Linked DNA regions of Dinghuibacter silviterrae. Each later gene encodes a partner of the first gene's protein in a complex. Links are inferred from orthologs where the notes say so. Each region holds a gene or a part of one and is shown in the gene's direction. Other genes may lie near its edges. The genes, in order: carB and carA.

Region 1 (9,184 bases):
CACTCAAAATCGTTTACAACCATGAAAATCGCTGTAGCAAAAGGGGACGGGATCGGTCCCGAGATCATGGACACCGTCCTGCACATATTTGAAGCAGCCGGCGTCCCCCTCACTTATGAATTTGTCGAGATGGGCAAGTGGGTTTTCGACAAAGGTTTTAGTACCGGGATGACCCCCGAAGCCCAACAAACGATCGAACGCCTGGGCATCCTGTTCAAGGGTCCCATGGAAACCCCCAAAGGCAAGGGTGTAAAAAGCATCAATGTGACCGCCCGGAAGGTTTGGAACACCTACGCCAACAAACGCGTTTTCCAATCCCTTCACGGCGTGGACACCGTCTTTTCCAAGGCTGGTATTCCCATCCGTCTTACGATCCTCCGCGAAAATATAGAAGACACTTACGGTGGGATCGAGCACATGCTCACCGGGGACGTCGCCGTCAGCCGCCGGATGATCACCCGCCCCGGCTGTATGCAATTCCTTCGCTATTGTTTCGATATGGCCTCCAAACAGGGCGCACGCCGGATCACCTGCGCCCATAAGGCCAATATCATGAAGTTGACCGACGGTTTGTTCCTGGACTGTTTTAACGAAATCGCGACAGAATACCCCCATTTGAAGGCGGACGATATCATCGTGGACGACCTGGCCATGAAGCTGGTGATCAAACCCCATGAATTCGACGTGATTTGTCTGACCAACCTCCAGGGCGATATTGTCAGCGACCTTTGCGCCGGGCTTGTCGGCGGGCTTGGTTTCGCCCCCTCCGCCAACATCGGGGATGCCATTTCCATCTTCGAGGCCGTCCATGGCACCGCTCCAGACATTGCCGGCAAGCACATTGCCAACCCGACCTCCCTCCTGTTGAGCGGTCTGATGATGCTCCGGCACCTGGGCATCTGGGAACAGGCCGCCACCATTGAAAACGCCCTTTTACATACCCTGGAGCAAGGCGTCCATACCGGGGACTTCGGGGACAAAACCACCGCCCCGGTCATGACCCCGGAGTTTGCCGCCGCCATCATCAGTAATTTCGGAAAGCTCCCGGCCACCAACGCTGTAGCCACCCAGCCCAACCACCTGGTGGACCACCACCCGGCAAAGCCGAAGGAATACCAGATGCTGGTGTCCGAAAACCCTGCACCGGAAACCATCAATGGCGTCGACCTTTTCGTGGAAAGCGCCGAACAACCGGGCGTTGTCGCGGACAAGTGCCTCCGCCACCCAGGGGCCCGCTTTACCCTGACGACCCTGAGCAACCGGGGGACGCAGGTCTGGCCAACGGGCTCGCTTTTTACAAACTGCGCGAACGTCTACACGGCCCGCTTCGAGAAAAAGGAGGGCCCCGTTACCGTCCAGGAGGTCCTGGATCTTTGCGGGCGCGTTTCCGCGGACTTCAAGATATGTTCCTATGAGCTGCTGCTCCAATACGGGAACACCCGCGGGTACTCGCTCGCGCAAGGGCAGTAGCTTACGCCACCTTCGCCCACGCATCCAGCACCTCCTGGGTATGGTTCCCCGTATCCGGCCTGGCGATCACTCCTTTGATGATCCCCTTTTCGTCAATGAGAAAGGTCTCCCGTATGGTGCCCATGTATTTTTTCCCAAACATCTGCTTCTCGCCCCAGACACCGTACGCATTCACGATCACTTGGTCGGGATCCGCGACGAGCGTAAACGGCAGGTCGAATTTCTCCTCGAATTTCTTGTGGCTCTTTTCAGAATCCGTACTGACGCCAAGCACCACATAACCTTTCTTTTTCAGCAGGGCATAGTTGTCCCGGAGGTTACAGGCCTGGGCCGTACAACCCGGCGTATCGTCTTTCGGGTAGAAGTAGAGGATGACCTTTTGGCCCCGGTAATCGGAGAGGGAGACGGTCTTGCCGTTCTGGTCTTTTGCGGTAAATGCCGGGGCTGCATCCCCTTCTTTTAAGTGACTCATATAGTAAAATTGATTAGCGACTTACGTGATAGGTCCGACGGGTCAGGTTGCCTGCCTCGTCATAAACGGATAAAGTGAGGACGTGCTCCCCCGGTGGAAAGTGCGCATCGAAATGATACGTGTATACATCCCCCTTATAACTGAACATCAGCCATTTGCCGTCGAGCTCTGCGCGGAACCCGTTCACAGAACCGAGGTTGTCCTTTACCGCAACACTCAATACCCCCCGCCGGGAAAGCTGCGCCCCGTCGGTCCAGCCCAACGGCCGGATCTCAGGGGGTGTGTCGTCCCTGAGCAACCGGAATTCGCCCAGGTCCTTCAGCCTGGCGCTGGCCCAGCCTTTACTCCAGGTCACCCGCGAGACGTGGTGGGCGCGGGCCCCGGTTTCGAAAATGACATACTTCCCTGTTTCCTGATCGGGGAGCGTCGCCGGGGGACGTATGCTGACCGTAAAGGAATCCTCGACGGGAATAGACGAGGCCAGCACGCTGTAAACCGGTGAAAGCGGGACCGAACCGGGCTCGGCGGCAGTCGAACCGAGGTTCTGAAACACCGGTCTCACCGCATCATACAACGCATGTTCCGGCAAGTACAACAGGAATTCGTCGTTTTCGAAGACATTGACCTGGTTCGGCAGGAAAAGATCGCCCTGGTCGTTGACCGGCGCAGGGCCTTCCCTGCGCAAGGTAAAGGCCGCCACCGAGGTGTTGCCTGCCGCATCCTTTACTTCGATCCTGACCGGATGGGGTTCGTCGTCATTCAAGTGGACTAAACCGTCTTCGGACGCGGGATGATAGATGGGGAGCAGGTCCCCCGGAAGGGGGCTTAGGAACTCCAGGGACGGACCGCCGCCGGTTTTCAGGCTGTAGTCCGTATGGGCGTTGACATAGCGCGTAAGGTCGTAACCAAACCGGTCGAGCGTAAATCCGTTCACCGGCTTGCCGTCCACGAAAACGGTTGCGCTGTAGATACCCAGTTTGTTCGCCGAACCCGTCTGGAGATCCACCGCGCCGATCGCCAGGCGGACCTTGGTGGCGTGGGTCACGACCTCATGTCCCGGTACCGTATAGACGCCGGACGCCGGCGCGAGCGGGTAAAGCCGGGGAACCTGGAGATAAACACTCTGGTCTCCGTCGTACACGCCTACCCTCGACAGGACAGGGGGCAGGTTGTCGACGATCGGCAATCCGAAAAGAAAAGGATTCCGGTTTTCGTCCGCATGGGTGTCCCGGATCTCGAAGTGCAGGTGCGGCGCCATGGAACCGCCCGTATTCCCGCTGGCGGCAATCACCTGGCCCTGGCGGACAGGAAAAAGGTCGGGCGGAATGTCAAGAAGTACTTCCCAGCGTTCGAGCTTGTACTGTTGCTCCTTTACATACGCCTCCAGGGCCGGCGTGAAATGGTCCAGGTGCACATAAACTGTCGTATACCCGTTCGGATGGTTGATATATATCGCATTTCCAAAACCGACGGATTCGATTTTTACGCGGGAAATATACCCGTCGGCTGCGGCATGTACGGGGAAGCCAGTGCGTCCGTTTGTTTTTATGTCCAGGCCCATGTGGAAATGGCCAGGCCTCAATTCGCCAAAATTCCCGGCCAGATGGACCGGCAGGTCAAGCGGGTTTATAAAGTATCCTTGTGGATACCCGCTTTGTGGTATTTCCTGAGCGAAAGAAATGTTGTAAATTACACTCAAAATCCACCCTGCGAAAAATCGCACGATCCATCTCGTCCTTTGTCGGATAACCATAACGCCTGAATCTTGTTAACGGATAGTTTGCAAAAATAGCCATGGCCTTTCTATTTCGGGCGAAAACTGTTAACTAAATGAAAATCGTATGTTTTGGTACAGCGTTTGACTAAGTTCGTTTGTCTAATGATAAGGAGGTAGTTCTTCGCCGTGATCAAAGCACCTAAAAAAATCTGTGGGTTATGAAAAGGACATTTTACACACTAAAAAGATGGGCAACGATGATTGCCGAATGGCCTGGGAGGGTTTTTCATCGTAAAGGGGACAATGACCCCGTATGGAATGACGGATTCAATTACGTTCATCCCTATGATCCCTTCTATCAAGGCAAGCGAAAAAAGAAGCGCACCTCCGAAGTCAAGCTTGACGAATTCGAAATCTCCGCCTATCACGACGGCGCGGTGAAGTAACTTTTTTTCATCTGATGATAATCAACGGGTTATGCCAATGCATAACCCTTTTTTGTGCCCGATCGCGCCGTAGCGAAAACCCGACGATTTTTTTGTACCTTCGCGCCGCAAAAAGCCCCCCCATTTAGCAATGCCAAAAGACACTTCCATCAAGTCAGTCCTGATCATCGGTTCAGGGCCGATCATTATCGGCCAGGCGTGTGAATTCGACTATTCCGGCTCCCAGGCTGCGCGCAGTCTGAGAGAGGAAGGCGTAAGCGTGGTCCTGATCAATAGCAATCCCGCTACGATCATGACCGACCCTATGATGGCGGACAAGGTGTATTTGTTGCCCCTCACGGTGGAGAGCATCGAGCAGATCCTCCAGGAGAACCAGATTGACGCCGTCCTGCCGACCATGGGCGGTCAGACAGCCCTGAACCTGGCCAAAGAGGCAGAGGAGCTGGGTATGTGGGAAAAATATAACGTCCGCCTCATCGGGGTGGACATCAAGGCCATCGACAAGGCCGAAGACCGCGAGAAGTTCCGTCAATGGATGATCGAGCTGGGCGTCCCCGTGGCCCCGGCCAGGACCGCCAACTCATGGCTGGAAGGAAAGGAGTACGCCCAGGAGATCGGCTTTCCGCTGGTCATCCGTCCTTCCTTTACCCTGGGGGGTACCGGCGGTGGTTTCGTCCATGGCAAAGAGGATCTGGACGAGGCCCTCAACCGGGGGCTGACCGCTTCCCCCATCCACGAAGTCCTCGTCGAAAAGGCCGTCTTAGGTTGGAAGGAGTTCGAGCTGGAGCTCCTTAGGGACGCCAATAACAACGTCGTGATTATATGTACGGTGGAGAACTTCGACCCCATGGGGGTGCATACCGGGGACTCCATCACCGTGGCGCCCGCCATGACCCTGAGCGATACGGCCTTCCAGCTGATGCGCAATACCGCCATCATGATGATGCGGGACCTGGGCAATTTTGCCGGCGGGTGTAACGTCCAGTTCGCCCTCAACCCCCAGACGGAAGAGATCATCGCCATCGAGATCAACCCCCGGGTAAGCCGGTCCTCTGCCCTCGCCTCCAAAGCCACGGGCTATCCTATCGCCAAAATCGCCGCCAAGCTGGCCATCGGCTATACCCTCGACGAACTAAAAAACCAGATCACCCAGTCCACATCCGCTTACTTCGAGCCTGCCCTGGACTACGTGATCGTCAAGATCCCCCGCTGGAACTTCGACAAATTCAAGGGCGCCAACGATACCCTGGGTTTGCAGATGAAGTCCGTGGGCGAGGTCATGGGCATCGGCCGGAGCTTTACCGAAGCCATCCAGAAGGCCTGCCAAAGCCTGGAGAACAACGCCGTCGGCCTGGGCTACTATGGCAAAAGCATGATGCACGCCGAAGCCATCATCGACTATATCAAGACTCCGAAGTGGGACCGGATCTTCCGGATAAAGGACGCCCTCATGATGGGGGTCAGCGTAAAGACCATCGTCCAGGCCACCCTGATCGACCGCTGGTTCATTTACGAGATCCAGAAGATCGTCGACCTGGAAAAACAACTGGCCAAATACCGGCTGGATACCCTGCCCCTGGACCTGCTCAAGGCGGCCAAGCGCCACGGGTTCAGCGACGACCAGATCGCCAAGATCATCCCCAACGCCACCGAAGACGACGTATACAACAAGCGGAAGGCCGCCGGCATCACCCGGGTCTACAAGATGGTCGACACCTGTAGCGCAGAGTTCCAGGCAAAGACCCCCTACTTCTACTCCACCTTCGAGGACGGGGAAAACGAAAGCAAGGCGTCCGGCAAAAAGAAGGTCATCGTTCTCGGATCCGGTCCCAACCGCATCGGCCAGGGGATCGAGTTCGACTATTGCTGCGTCCACGGCCTGCTGGCCATCAAAGAAGCGGGTTACGAGGCCATCATGATCAACTGTAACCCCGAAACCGTCTCCACCGACTTCGACATAGCCGATAAACTGTACTTCGAACCCGTCTTCTGGGAACACCTCTGGGAGATCATAGAGCTGGAAAAACCAGAAGGGGTCATCGTACAGCTCGGAGGCCAAACCGCCCTGAAGCTGGCGGAAAAGCTACATAACCGCGGTATCCGCATCATCGGTACCTCCTATGATAGCATGGACATCGCCGAAGACCGCGGCCGGTTCAGCGACATGCTGAAAGACCTTAAAATCCCTTACCCGGATTACGGCACCGCTCACGACGTAGACGAAGCCGTAGTAGTGGCGAACAAGGTAGGCTATCCTGTCCTTGTCCGTCCTAGCTATGTACTTGGAGGCCAGCGGATGCGCATCGTCCTCAACGACGACGAAGTGGAAAAGGCCGTCGTCAGCCTGCTCAAACACCTCCCCGGTAACAAGATCCTCATCGACCACTTCCTGGACCGCTGCCAGGAGGCCGAGATCGACGCCATCTTCGACGGGGAGAATTTCCACGTCATGGGTGTGATGGAACACATCGAGCCCGCAGGTATCCACAGCGGGGACAGCCACGCCATGTTGCCCGCCTTCAAGCTGGGCCCCATGACCGTGACCACGATGGAATACTATGCCGAAAAGATCGCCCGCGCCTTGAACATCAAAGGCCTGATCAATATCCAGTTCGCCATCAAGGATGAAAAGGTCTATGTCATCGAGGCCAATCCCAGGGCCTCCCGGACAACGCCTTTTATCGCAAAGGCCTACGGCATTCCGTACCTCAACGTCGCCACACAGGTCATGCTGGGCACCAAGAAGCTCACCGACTTTACCTTCGAAAAAAACCTCGAAGGATTTGCCATCAAGGAACCGGTGTTCAGCTTTAACAAGTTCCCCGGTGTGAACATGGAGCTGGGCCCCGAAATGAAGTCCACGGGTGAGGCGATCCGCTTCATCAAGGACCTCCGGGATCCCTACTTCCGGACTTTATACAAGGAACGCAGTATGCGCCTGAGCAAATAAACACAGCGGCGGCCCCTTCGGGGCCGCCGCACGCATTTTATATAACTATGGACAAAAAGATACAATCCGCTCTGATCTCCGTCTTTTATAAAGACGGCCTGGACACGATCGTCAAACAACTCCACGACCTGGGCGTCACCATTTATTCCACCGGGGGCACCCAGCAGTTCATCGAATCCTTAGGCGTTCCCTGTACCGGTGTGGAAAGCCTGACGACCTACCCCTCTATTTTAGGCGGACGGGTAAAAACCCTTCACCCCGCCGTTTTCGGCGGCATCCTCGGCCGGCGGGCCAACGAAACGGATGTACAGGAAATGGCCCAGTACCATATTCCACCCATCGACCTCGTCATCGTCGACCTCTATCCTTTCGAGGAAACCCTGAGGAACACCACCGAGGAACAAGCCATCATCGAGAAGATCGATATAGGCGGTCCGTCCATGATCCGGGCCGCCGCCAAAAACCATAAGGACGTCGTTGTCTTAGCTGCCAAAAAAGACTACCCCACCCTGGAAAACCTGCTCCGGGAACAAAAGGGCGTCTTCACCCTGGCGCAACGCAAAGCCTTTGCCGCGCTGGCTTTCGAAGTCGTCATGCACTACGATATCGCCATCTCCGGGTATTTTAGCCCCGCCAGCGTGGCGGCCCTGAACAACAGGGACGCAGCACAGCAAGTCCTCCGCTACGGCGAAAACCCGCACCAGAAAGGCACCTACTATGGCGACCTGGACAAGTATTTCGACAAGCTCCACGGGAAGGAGCTTTCCTATAACAACCTCGTCGACGTAGACGCCGCGGTTCAGCTGATCGAAGAATTCGCCGGAAACAACGAAGCCACCTTCGCCATCATCAAACACACCAACCCCTGCGGCATCGCCAGCCGTCCTACGCTGGCGGAAGCCTGGAAGGCGGCGCTGGCGGGGGACCCCGAGTCCGCTTTCGGCGGCGTCCTGGTCTCCAACACCAGGGTGGACAAGGCCACGGCAGAAGCCATCAGCGAGATATTTTTCGAGGTACTCATCGCCCCGGGCTACGACGCCGACGCGCTGGCGATCCTGCAGACAAAAAAGAACCGCATCCTCCTCGTCCAGAAAGCTCCGGTCAAGGCTGGCGAGCAATTCAAGTCCCTGCTGGGCGGCATTCTGGCCCAGGATACCGACAAAGGGAACTATGCCGAATGGAAAGAAGTGGGCGGACGGGAAACCACTCCCGTGGAAAAATCCGACCTGGTTTTTGCCAACCTCGTGTGCAAACACCTCAAGTCAAACGCCATCGCGCTGGTGAAAAACAAACAGCTCATCGGCAAGGGCTGCGGCCAAACCAGCCGGGTGGACGCGCTCCGTCACGCACTTGAAAAGGCGCACCAGTTCGAATTCGATCTGAAGGGCGCCGCGCTGGCCTCCGACGCCTTCTTCCCGTTCGACGACTGCGTCCGGATGGCGCACGCGGAAGGCATCACAGCGATCATCCAACCGGGCGGCTCGGTCAGGGACAAAGATTCGATCCAATATACGGTGGACAATAAAATCGCCATGGTCATGACCGGGCAGCGGCACTTCAGGCACTAGTAGAGATAGGCCTCCAGGGCGGAGAAGCTTACCGGCTTCTCTAACACCCTTACTTGCTGACTGTCGACAGGCGTCATCAGGTTTTTGAAGGCGCTGATCAGGTTGATCTTGAGCTTGGGATGGAGGCGCATCAGGCTGAAAGCCATTTCCCAGCCTGTTCCGTCGGGTAGGTTGTTGTCCAAAAAGACGAGGTCGGGATGGTATTCCTGCAGTTTGTCGAGACCTTCGGCCAGCGTATGCGCTATTTCCACCGCGTACCCTTTTCGTTGCAGGAATTGTTTCATGAGCAGACAGAAATCGACCTCATCATCGATGACCAACACCTTTTTCATGGACGTAGAATTTATTCCACATGGGCCCCGGCGAGGGGCCCATGTTCTATAGGCGCCTGCGGCGTCACTTGTAAGTACTATTAAATTGTCGTGCCAAAACCCGTTATAAGGAGGCCGCCGGTTTCTTCAGCCAATAGCTCCGCACCTGACGGACGATCTTTAGCAAAAGCTCAAAGCTATAGGGTTTGACGATATAGTTATTGGCCCCCAATTCGTAACAACGGCTGAT
Region 2 (8,830 bases), 1.4 Mb from region 1 along the record:
CCAAGATCAACTCCCTCAGCGAGCTGGTCCAGTACGAACAGGAAGACCTCATGAAGTTCCGCAACTTCGGTCAGAAGTCCCTGGCCGAAATCGAGCAGGTGCTCCACGAGCGCGGCTTGCATTTCGGGATGGACCTCGCGAAGCTCGGGATCAACGATGATTTTTGATAACCGGCGCGCCGCGGCCCTAACGGGCTGGCCGGTGCCCACCCCTCGCAATTCCTGGCACGGTGTGAGGGTTAAAACCATATAAGCCATGCGTCACGGAGACAAAATCAACAACCTGGGTCGTACCCAGTCCCACCGGAAGGCCCTGCTGAACAACCTGGCCTCCCAGCTGATCACGCACAAGCGGATCGTTACCACCCACGCCAAAGCGAAGTCCCTGAGGACCTTCGTCGAGCCCCTCATCACCAAGTCCAAGGAAAACACCACCCACCAGCGGAGGATCGTTTTCTCTTACTTGCAGGATAAGCAAGCAGTGGCCGAGCTGTTCGATGTGATCAGCCCCAAGATCGCTGCCCGTCCCGGGGGCTATACCCGCATCATCAAGCTGGGTACCCGCGTCGGTGACAACGCCGAACTGGCCATGATCGAGCTGGTCGACTTCAACGAAATCTACGGTAAAGGAAAGGGCGAAGCCAAGGAACCCGCCAAGCGCACCCGTCGCGCAGGTGGTGGCAAGAAGAAAGCCGCTGCTGCTGACGCTGCACCCGAGGCACCCGCCGCCGAAGAAAAGACGGCTGAGTAATCATCATGTTGATAAAATTTTCATAAAGGCGGGGGTTATTCACCCCGCCTTTTTTTTCGCGGCGCGGGCCCCTGCGGGGCAACGTAGCCCGCGCCGCGAAAAAAACTCTTATTATGGCCCTTCGGGCAGCGGACCTGTGGTCCGCTTTTAGTAATTTTGCAAAATTTTCCCCCGAATATGACCCCGACAAAACCCGCTATTCTGATGCTCGAAGACGGGCTGGTATTTCACGGTACAGCTTTTGGTAAGATCGGCACCACGACCGGTGAGATCTGTTTCAACACCGGTATGACCGGCTACCAGGAGGTCTTTACCGATCCCAGCTACTATGGCCAGATCATCATCATGAATACCGTGCATGTTGGTAACTACGGGGTCAAAGACAGTGATGTGGAAAGCACCGGGATCAAGATCAAGGGCCTCATCGGCCGCAACCTCGAACCCCGTTTTTCGCGGATCCAGGCGGTCGGCTCCCTCCAGGAATACCTGGAAAAAGAGGGGATCGTATCCATAGAAGACGTCGACACCCGCGCCCTGGTGGCGCACGTACGTACCAAGGGCGCGATGAACTGCATCATCTCCTCCGAGATCCTGGACGTGGCGAAACTCAAAGAAGAACTGAAGAAGGTGCCCTCCATGGACGGCCTGGAACTGGCCTCCACCGTATCCACCAAGGAAGTCTATCACGTCGGCGACCCGCAGGCGGCCATCCGGATCTCCGTCCTCGACTTCGGGGTTAAACACAACATCCTCGAATGCATGGCGCAGCGCGGTGCTTATGTACGGGTGCACCCGGCCAAAACGTCGCTGGAAGAGCTCGAAAAGTTCAAACCGCACGGCTATTTTTTGTCCAACGGCCCCGGCGACCCCGCGCCCATGGACTACGCCGTGCGCACCATCAAGGATATCCTCAAGACCGATAAACCGCTGTTTGGCATCTGTCTCGGCCACCAGCTCCTGGCGCTGGCCAACGACATCCCCACCTTCAAGATGCACCACGGTCACCGAGGTCTGAATCACCCCGTCAAAAACCTCCAGACCGGGCGTTGCGAGATCACCACCCAGAACCATGGGTTTGGTGTGGACCCCGAGGCGGTTCGCGCTTCCGACCGGGTAGAGATCACCCACGTTAACCTCAACGACGACTCCATCGAAGGCATCCGGGTCAAGGGCAAACCGGCGTTCTCCGTCCAATACCACCCCGAAGCCACCCCCGGTCCGCACGACAGCCGCTATCTTTTTGACGACTTCCTCCAAATGATGAGGCCATGAACCATCCCGCGCGTATCGCCATCATCAACGGTCCCAACCTGAACCTCCTCGGCAAACGGGAACCCGGCGTCTACGGGAACCAGTCCTTCGAGGCCTATTTCCCGGACCTGCACAAGCTGTTCCCTTCCGTGGAATTCAGCTATTTCCAAAGCAACGTGGAAGGGGAGCTCGTAAGCGAACTGCAGCGCGTCGGGTTCGACTACGACGGCATCATCCTCAACCCCGGGGGGTATACCCATACCTCTGTCGCGATCGGGGATGCTATTGCTTCTATCACCACGCCCGTGGTGGAGGTGCATATTTCCAATGTGCATGCGCGGGAGGACTTCCGCAAAATTTCTCATGTCTCCGCGAAGGCGCGGGGGACCATCATGGGGTTGGGACTGCGGGGGTATGAGTTGGCGGTCCGCTTCTTCATAGAAGGATAAATCGGGGATTTTGTGCGTTTTTTGAGGCTGCCTTCGGGCGGCCTTTGTCATTTTATTGTAAAAATTTTTGCTGTTTTTGCCCCTTTTTAGAAACATGTAGAAACATATAAAAGTATGAAGTAATAAAAATTTTTAACGTGTAAATGGCTGTTTTTTAATTGTCAAAAACTCTTTTTATGTTTGTTGTATGATCAATCAACAAATGAATATGAAGAAAGATGACACGCTCTGGAAGGGCCTCATCGAGGACCTGTTTCCGGAATTCCTGCAGTTCTTCTACCCAAAAGCGAGGGGGATGATAGACCGGCAGACGACCTTTGAATTCCTGGACAAGGAGCTCCAGGATTTGTTCCCTTCGTCGGATGCGAACCTGGCGCCGAAATTCGTGGACAAACTGGTGCGGGTAAAGTCCTTAATGGAAGAGGAGTCGATACTTGTGCATATCGAGTTGCAAGGGTATCGTGAGAAAAACTTTCCTGAAAGGATGTTTAGGTATTATTATCGTATCAGGGACAGATACGGTCAGCCTGTCACCGCTTTGGCCATTTTTATGGGAAGCGCAACGAAGGTGGTATCCCAGTATTACGACGAGTGTCTGGGGACGGAGTTAATGTACAATTATAACGTGTTCGATATCTGGGAAACAGATGAAGACACGCTAAAATGCAGCGCTAACCCCTTCGCCATCGTTGTATTGGCCGCCAGGACTGCACTTTTGAAGGGCAAGATCACCGACCGGGAATTGGTCACGCAGCATGCGTGGTTGTTCGAGGCACTGGAGGCCAAAAAGTTATCCCAGCGAAAAAAATTGGTTATTTCGGCTTTTCTGGAGAGCTGCGTGCAGTTTGAAGAGCCACGAACATATCGTACATTTGGTAAACAACTTGAGTCGATCACCGGTAAAAAAAATCCTATGGGTGTCATTGAGATGTTAAAGGAGCAGGGCCTGGAAGAAGGTCGCGCGAAGGGCTTGGCCCAAGGCCATGCGGAAGGTCTCGCAGTTGGCCGTGCGGAAGGTCATGCGGAAGGCCTCGAAGAAGCAAAGGCAGCATTCGTCACGAACCTCCTCTCCAAACTCCACCTCACCGACGAACAAATCGCCGACGTCGCCGGCGTAGACCTGAAGTTCGTAAAGAGGGTGAAGGACAAGCTGAAAAAGTAAGTAACGCAAGCAAATAAAAAAAGGCCCGCGAGGGCCTTTTCTATTTATACGCTGGAGCGTTTTACGCTTTCTTTTTCTTCTCCGGATGCCCCAGTTGCAGCGACAACCCCAGGTTAAGAATCATCTCATACGTCCCGAACGACTGCCGCGCCGTCCCGTCATAGACCTTCAGCCCCCAGTAGTTGGTGTAGACGACCTTGTTGGTATATTCCAGGTAAATGAATTTGTAAAAGGTAAACCGCATCGCGGCTTCGAAGCCGGCGTCCAGGCCGCCGAACTGGAAGTGCGGGTCATTGTCCTTGCCGTAAAGGGTGTTCTGGACGTGGGGAACCATGAATCCGACGCCGGCTTTCCAAATAAAAGACGTGTTGAAGTTCGGGTAGTTGAGCTTAGGGATCTGGACGCGGTGGACGAGGTTGAACAGGAAGAAATTGGCACCGTTGTTCAACTGGTAGACCAGGATGCTGTCGTTGAGCATGTATTGGTCGACGTGGTGGCCGTTCTGGGTGCCCACGACGTGGAGGGCCTGCATCTGCGCGACCTGGTACTTGGTGTGGTCGAAGTTGAGTTCGATACCCCAGTTGTCCTTGAACCAGTGGCCGATGCGGTAGTTGTATTGGGGGATGGTAAAGGCACTGTGAAAGAGCTCGTTATTCCACCCGGGTTTGTCTTCGGCGAAAACGCTTTTGAAGACGTAGTCGTTGCCGAGGGACGGTTGTTTGATGTGGATATCGCTGTGGGTGTACCATTCCTTGTTGTATCCCCAGGAGAACCACCAGCCGCCCTGGCGGCCTTCATAGTTGTTCTGCAGGTTGGGCACCGGCAGATTGCCGGCCTGGCCGGACGCCGCATTGTTTTGAGCGTACGCTGCATTGCATAGGATACCTATTGCGAGTACGACTCGGAAAATTGCCTTCATCACGCGTATATTAAATTACTGGTTTAATGTGTAAGGACGGATTTGGCGGGCTCCCCGGCGGCCGCGGTCGCGCCGGCAGGCCCTGCCTTAAACGCCTCACGCGGGTGCAACCCGAGCAATTGAAACATCGCATTGTCCTCGTCCAATCCCGGATTGGGCGTCGTCAACAGCTTCTCCCCGGTAAAGATGGAGTTGGCTCCGGCCATGAAACACCAGGCCTGCTCGGCAACGGACATTTCCGCGCGGCCAGCGCTGAGACGAACCATGGCGGCGGGCATGAGGATACGCGCGGTGGCGATCATGCGCACCATGTCCCAGATGTCGACCTTGGGGTTGTTTTCGAGGGGGGTACCCTTGATCCGGACCAGGGCGTTGATGGGAACGGATTCGGGGTGCTCGGGCAGCGTGGAGAGCGTGTGGAGCATACCGATCCGGTCTTCGTGGGTTTCGCCGAGACCGACGATGCCTCCGCAGCAAACGCTGACACCGGCCTTGCGGACGTTGTCGAGGGTTTGGAGGCGGTCTTCATACGTCCGGGTGGAAATGATTTCACCGTAGTATTCGGGGGAGGTGTCCAGGTTGTGGTTGTAGGCGTAGAGACCGGCGTCGGCGAGCTTTTTGGCCTGCTCGGGGGTCAGCATGCCGAGGGTGCAGCAGACCTCCATGCCCATGTCGTTGACCGAGCGAACCATGTCCAGCACGCGGTCGAAGTCGCGGTTGTCGCGGACTTCGCGCCAGGCGGCGCCCATGCAAAAACGCGTGGAGCCGGCGTCGCGGGCCTTGGTGGCGGCGGCGAGGACTTCTTCGGTCTGCATCAGGCCGTGGTTTTTGACGCCGGTATGATAACGGGCGGCCTGGGGGCAATAGGCGCAGTCTTCGGGGCAACCGCCGGTTTTGATGGACAGCAACGTGCAGACCTGCACTTCGGCGGTCTCGTTGTACTGGCGGTGGACCGTGGCGGCCCGGTAGACCAGCTCCAGCAGGGGCGTGTCGTATATGGCTTTTATCTCTTCAATGCTCCAGTCGTTTCGGATCATAGTTACAGGTATTTAAGGTTCATGTCCGGCGTCAATGCCAGTACGGTGTCGTACATCAGCCGGATGGTATTGAGGATGTCATTGGTGTGGACCATCTCCACGGTGGTGTGCATATAGCGCAGGGGAATGGAGATGAGTACCGAGGGTGTGCCTTCCCCGGAATAGGCAAAGGCATCGGTATCGGTACCGGTGCTGCGGGAGACGGTCCGGAGCTGGACGGGGATGTCGCCGTCGGCCGCCACCTTCCGGACAAGGTCCAGGAGCTTGTTGTGGACGGCGGGTCCAAAGGTCAGCGCGGGGCCCTTGCCGTTGGCGACGTCTCCTTCGATGTTCTTGTTGATCATCGGGGTGGTCGTATCGTGGGTCACGTCGGTGACGATGGCCACGTCGGGTTTCAGACGGCGGGCGATCATTTCCGCCCCGCGGAGACCGATTTCTTCCTGGACGGCGTTAACAAAATAAAGGCCTATCGGGAGTTTTTTCTTGCGCTCGGAAAGCATGCGTGCCACTTCGGCAATCATAAAACCACCGATGCGGTTGTCAAAGGCGCGGGCGATCAGCGAGCCATGGGCCAGCTCATCAAAACCTTCTTCGTAGGTGGCGACGCAACCGATACGGATGCCGAGCTCTTCCACTTCTTTTTTGCTTCGGGCGCCGCAGTCGAGGAAAAGGTTTTCGACCTTGGGCGTGACGTCTTTGGCATCCGCGTTACGGGTGTGGATAGCCGGCCAGCCAAAGACAGCCTTGACGGGCCCCTTGTCCCCGTGGATGAGGACGCGCATGGAGGGGGCGATCTGGTTATCGACGCCGCCATTGCGTTTGAGGTAGATCAGACCGCTGTCGGTGATATAGTTGACAAACCAACTGATCTCGTCGGCGTGGGCCTCCAGGACGACCTTAAAGGAGGCCTTTGGATTGATGATCCCGACGACACTTCCGTAGGGGTCGACGATATGCTCATCGATATAGGGTTTGATGTAGTCGAGCCAGCGTTGTTGTCCCTTGCTTTCGAAACCCGTGGGGGAAGGGGTGTTGAGGTAGTCTTTTAAGAATTGAAATGCTTTCGCCTCTATAGCGGGCGCCTTGGCGGCGTCCTCCTTGCCTTTTTTCGCCATTTCTGCCATTTAAGGGGCAAACCTACGTAAAAAGGCGGAAATGCGGTGCCGCGTGTCGACCGGAGGCCCCCCTACAGGAACGTCGTAAACACCGCCGAAAAGGCCATCAACCCGTCCAGGACGAAGTAGAACAAGTAGTCCGATTTACTTCTTTTGCCTTCGGGATAAAGCAACATCGTGGTCAGGATCGGGACGAACAACGCCAGGACGATCGTCACCGAAAACCCGCAGGTCAGCAGGAGCAGGGTGGAGATCAGGGCCGCGGCGCAACAACCGTAAAAAAGCCGGTCGTTGCCTTCTTCGTCGAGATAGACGACCAGGGACCGGATCCCCGATTGTTTGTCCTGGTCCCGGTCGCGGTAGTCAAAGATGATGCAGATCGCGTAGATCAGGAATAAACGGTGAAGGGTGAGCAAAAGGGCGGCCCAGGTAAAGGGGGAACCGGACATGACGACAGGGAGCACCGTGGTGATGTAGGTCCATACCGCGGTCAGGAAAATGGTCTTACCCACCGCGATCCGGCTAAGGGCCGCCAGGGGTTTGAAGGGGATTTTGGGGGCGGTATACAAAAAAGTGAGCAGGATCCCGAGCCCGATCCAGCCGGCATATTTATGCAGGAAAAACAAGAAATAAGCCGCTCCCAGCCCGCTGAACAGGAACAGCGTCAGTTCCAGCCGTTTGTGTCTGTGGGACCAGCCGATGCGTTCGGAGGACGAATAGGCGGTGGGGGTCAGGTACCAGTGGAAGTTATAGCTGGCCATGGTGGCCCAGAAAACAAAAGCATACAGGTCGTCCGGGACCTCCGCCAGGCCGAGCAACTGGTTGGTTTGATACACCATGACCACGGCACAGCCTGAAATGAACAGGGAACTGAACAAAAAAAAGTCTAGTGCGAACTTGACGTATCCTTTAACCATGGAGCAGCACGACAGGCCCCGCCGTTACCGTATCACTGTAGTGGCCGTTGGAACCTATAACGAATTTAAACGTCGCTGTATCGTTCTCGATGGTGGGGCCGACGTGACAGGTAAAGCCGGGCTCGATATCGGGATAGCCGTATTGCTCCCAATAGGTGCCGTTGGAGAAGCTGGCCTGGATGTCGCCCTTGAAGCCGCCCCCGTTGGTCTCGGGGATACCGGATCCCAGGGAGGTCATCTGGAAGGTGTCCCGCGCATTGTCGGCGGCGCAGTTCTTCATACTGATGAGGACGAACATCGTGTCGTTCGGGTTGTATTTCTTCTCGGTCAGGGTGAGGGTAAAGGTGACGAGCGAAGAGGTGGTGTCATAAGGCAGGACGCTCGCGCTAACGGATTTCAGACTGATGGTGGGTGTAGACCCATAATTACTCTTGGAACAGCTATACGCAATACAGGCGGCTATAAAAAGCCCAATCCATAATTTTGCACTGGTCATACGGGGTCTTTCTGAGTCAAAAATAGACATATTTATGTTCAACGTTTCCTACGAAGGGAATATTTTCCAGGCGGGAGAAAATAGTTTCGAGGACGAGGCCCTGGCCCTTTTCCGCTTCCAATCGGTGCACAATCCCCTCTACAGGGACTATATCCGTGCCCTGGGGGTGGACCCCGGGCGGGTGAACAGGATGACGGACATCCCTTTTCTGCCCATCCGGTTTTTTAAGACCCATACGGTCACCACTACTTCCTTTGATCCCGGTCTTTATTTCGAGAGCAGCGGCACCACGGGGTCGGTCAACAGCCGGCACTGGGTAAAAGACCCGGGTTTGTACGAACGCTCTTTTGTCGAAGGTTTCCGACGCTTTTACGGAGAGCCCAAAGATTGGTGTATCCTCGGACTGCTGCCCAACTATCTGGAGCGCGGGCATTCTTCCCTGGTGTATATGGTGGACCACCTGGTCCGCCTGAGCGGTCACCCGGCCGGGGGCTTCTACCTATACGAACATGAAAGGCTGGCACAACAATTGGATTCTTTGGAAAAGCAAGGACAACAAACGCTGCTCATCGGCGTGACCTTCGGGTTGCTGGATTTTGCACAGGAGTACGCCCTGCCGCTGCGGCATACCGTGGTCATGGAAACAGGCGGGATGAAGGGACGGCGCGAGGAATGGACCCGGGACCAGGTCCACAGCATGCTCCGCGAGCGCCTGGGTGTAGACGCCGTCCATT

What was found.
Region 2: the proteins of carB (region 1) and carA are in contact, whole or in part, in a solved structure (PDB 1KEE), measured with the Escherichia coli proteins. The link is inferred for Dinghuibacter silviterrae from one-to-one orthologs.

The regions. Positions count from the first base shown.
Region 1 is NZ_SODV01000001.1:561,192-570,375, forward strand. What follows is about bases 3,928-7,255. They hold carB (carbamoyl-phosphate synthase large subunit), read left to right. Parts: upstream 3,928-4,235; coding sequence 4,236-7,055; downstream 7,056-7,255. Other genes in these bases: EDB95_RS02460 (hypothetical protein), read left to right, coding at 3,928-4,105; purH (bifunctional phosphoribosylaminoimidazolecarboxamide formyltransferase/IMP cyclohydrolase), read left to right, coding at 7,103-7,255. In the rest of the region: EDB95_RS02445 (isocitrate/isopropylmalate family dehydrogenase), read left to right, coding at 22-1,470; bcp (thioredoxin-dependent thiol peroxidase), read right to left, coding at 1,472-1,942; EDB95_RS02455 (M23 family metallopeptidase), read right to left, coding at 1,956-3,524; more of EDB95_RS02460, read left to right, coding at 3,878-3,927; more of purH, read left to right, coding at 7,256-8,623; EDB95_RS02475 (response regulator), read right to left, coding at 8,620-8,955; EDB95_RS02480 (response regulator), read right to left, coding at 9,059-9,184. UniProt on the Escherichia coli protein: Large subunit of the glutamine-dependent carbamoyl phosphate synthetase (CPSase).
Region 2 is NZ_SODV01000001.1:1,995,340-2,004,169, forward strand. What follows is about bases 1-2,974. They hold carA (glutamine-hydrolyzing carbamoyl-phosphate synthase small subunit), read left to right. Parts: upstream 1-927; coding sequence 928-2,022; downstream 2,023-2,974. Other genes in these bases: EDB95_RS08995 (DNA-directed RNA polymerase subunit alpha), read left to right, coding at 1-167; rplQ (50S ribosomal protein L17), read left to right, coding at 256-750; aroQ (type II 3-dehydroquinate dehydratase), read left to right, coding at 2,019-2,450; EDB95_RS09015 (RpnC/YadD family protein), read left to right, coding at 2,638-2,974. Also shown: more of EDB95_RS09015, read left to right, coding at 2,975-3,612; EDB95_RS09020 (hypothetical protein), read right to left, coding at 3,674-4,531; biotin synthase BioB, read right to left, coding at 4,555-5,568; EDB95_RS09030 (M42 family metallopeptidase), read right to left, coding at 5,571-6,683; EDB95_RS09035 (UbiA family prenyltransferase), read right to left, coding at 6,755-7,561; EDB95_RS09040 (hypothetical protein), read right to left, coding at 7,593-8,096; EDB95_RS09045 (LuxE/PaaK family acyltransferase), read left to right, coding at 8,131-8,830. UniProt on the Escherichia coli protein: Small subunit of the glutamine-dependent carbamoyl phosphate synthetase (CPSase).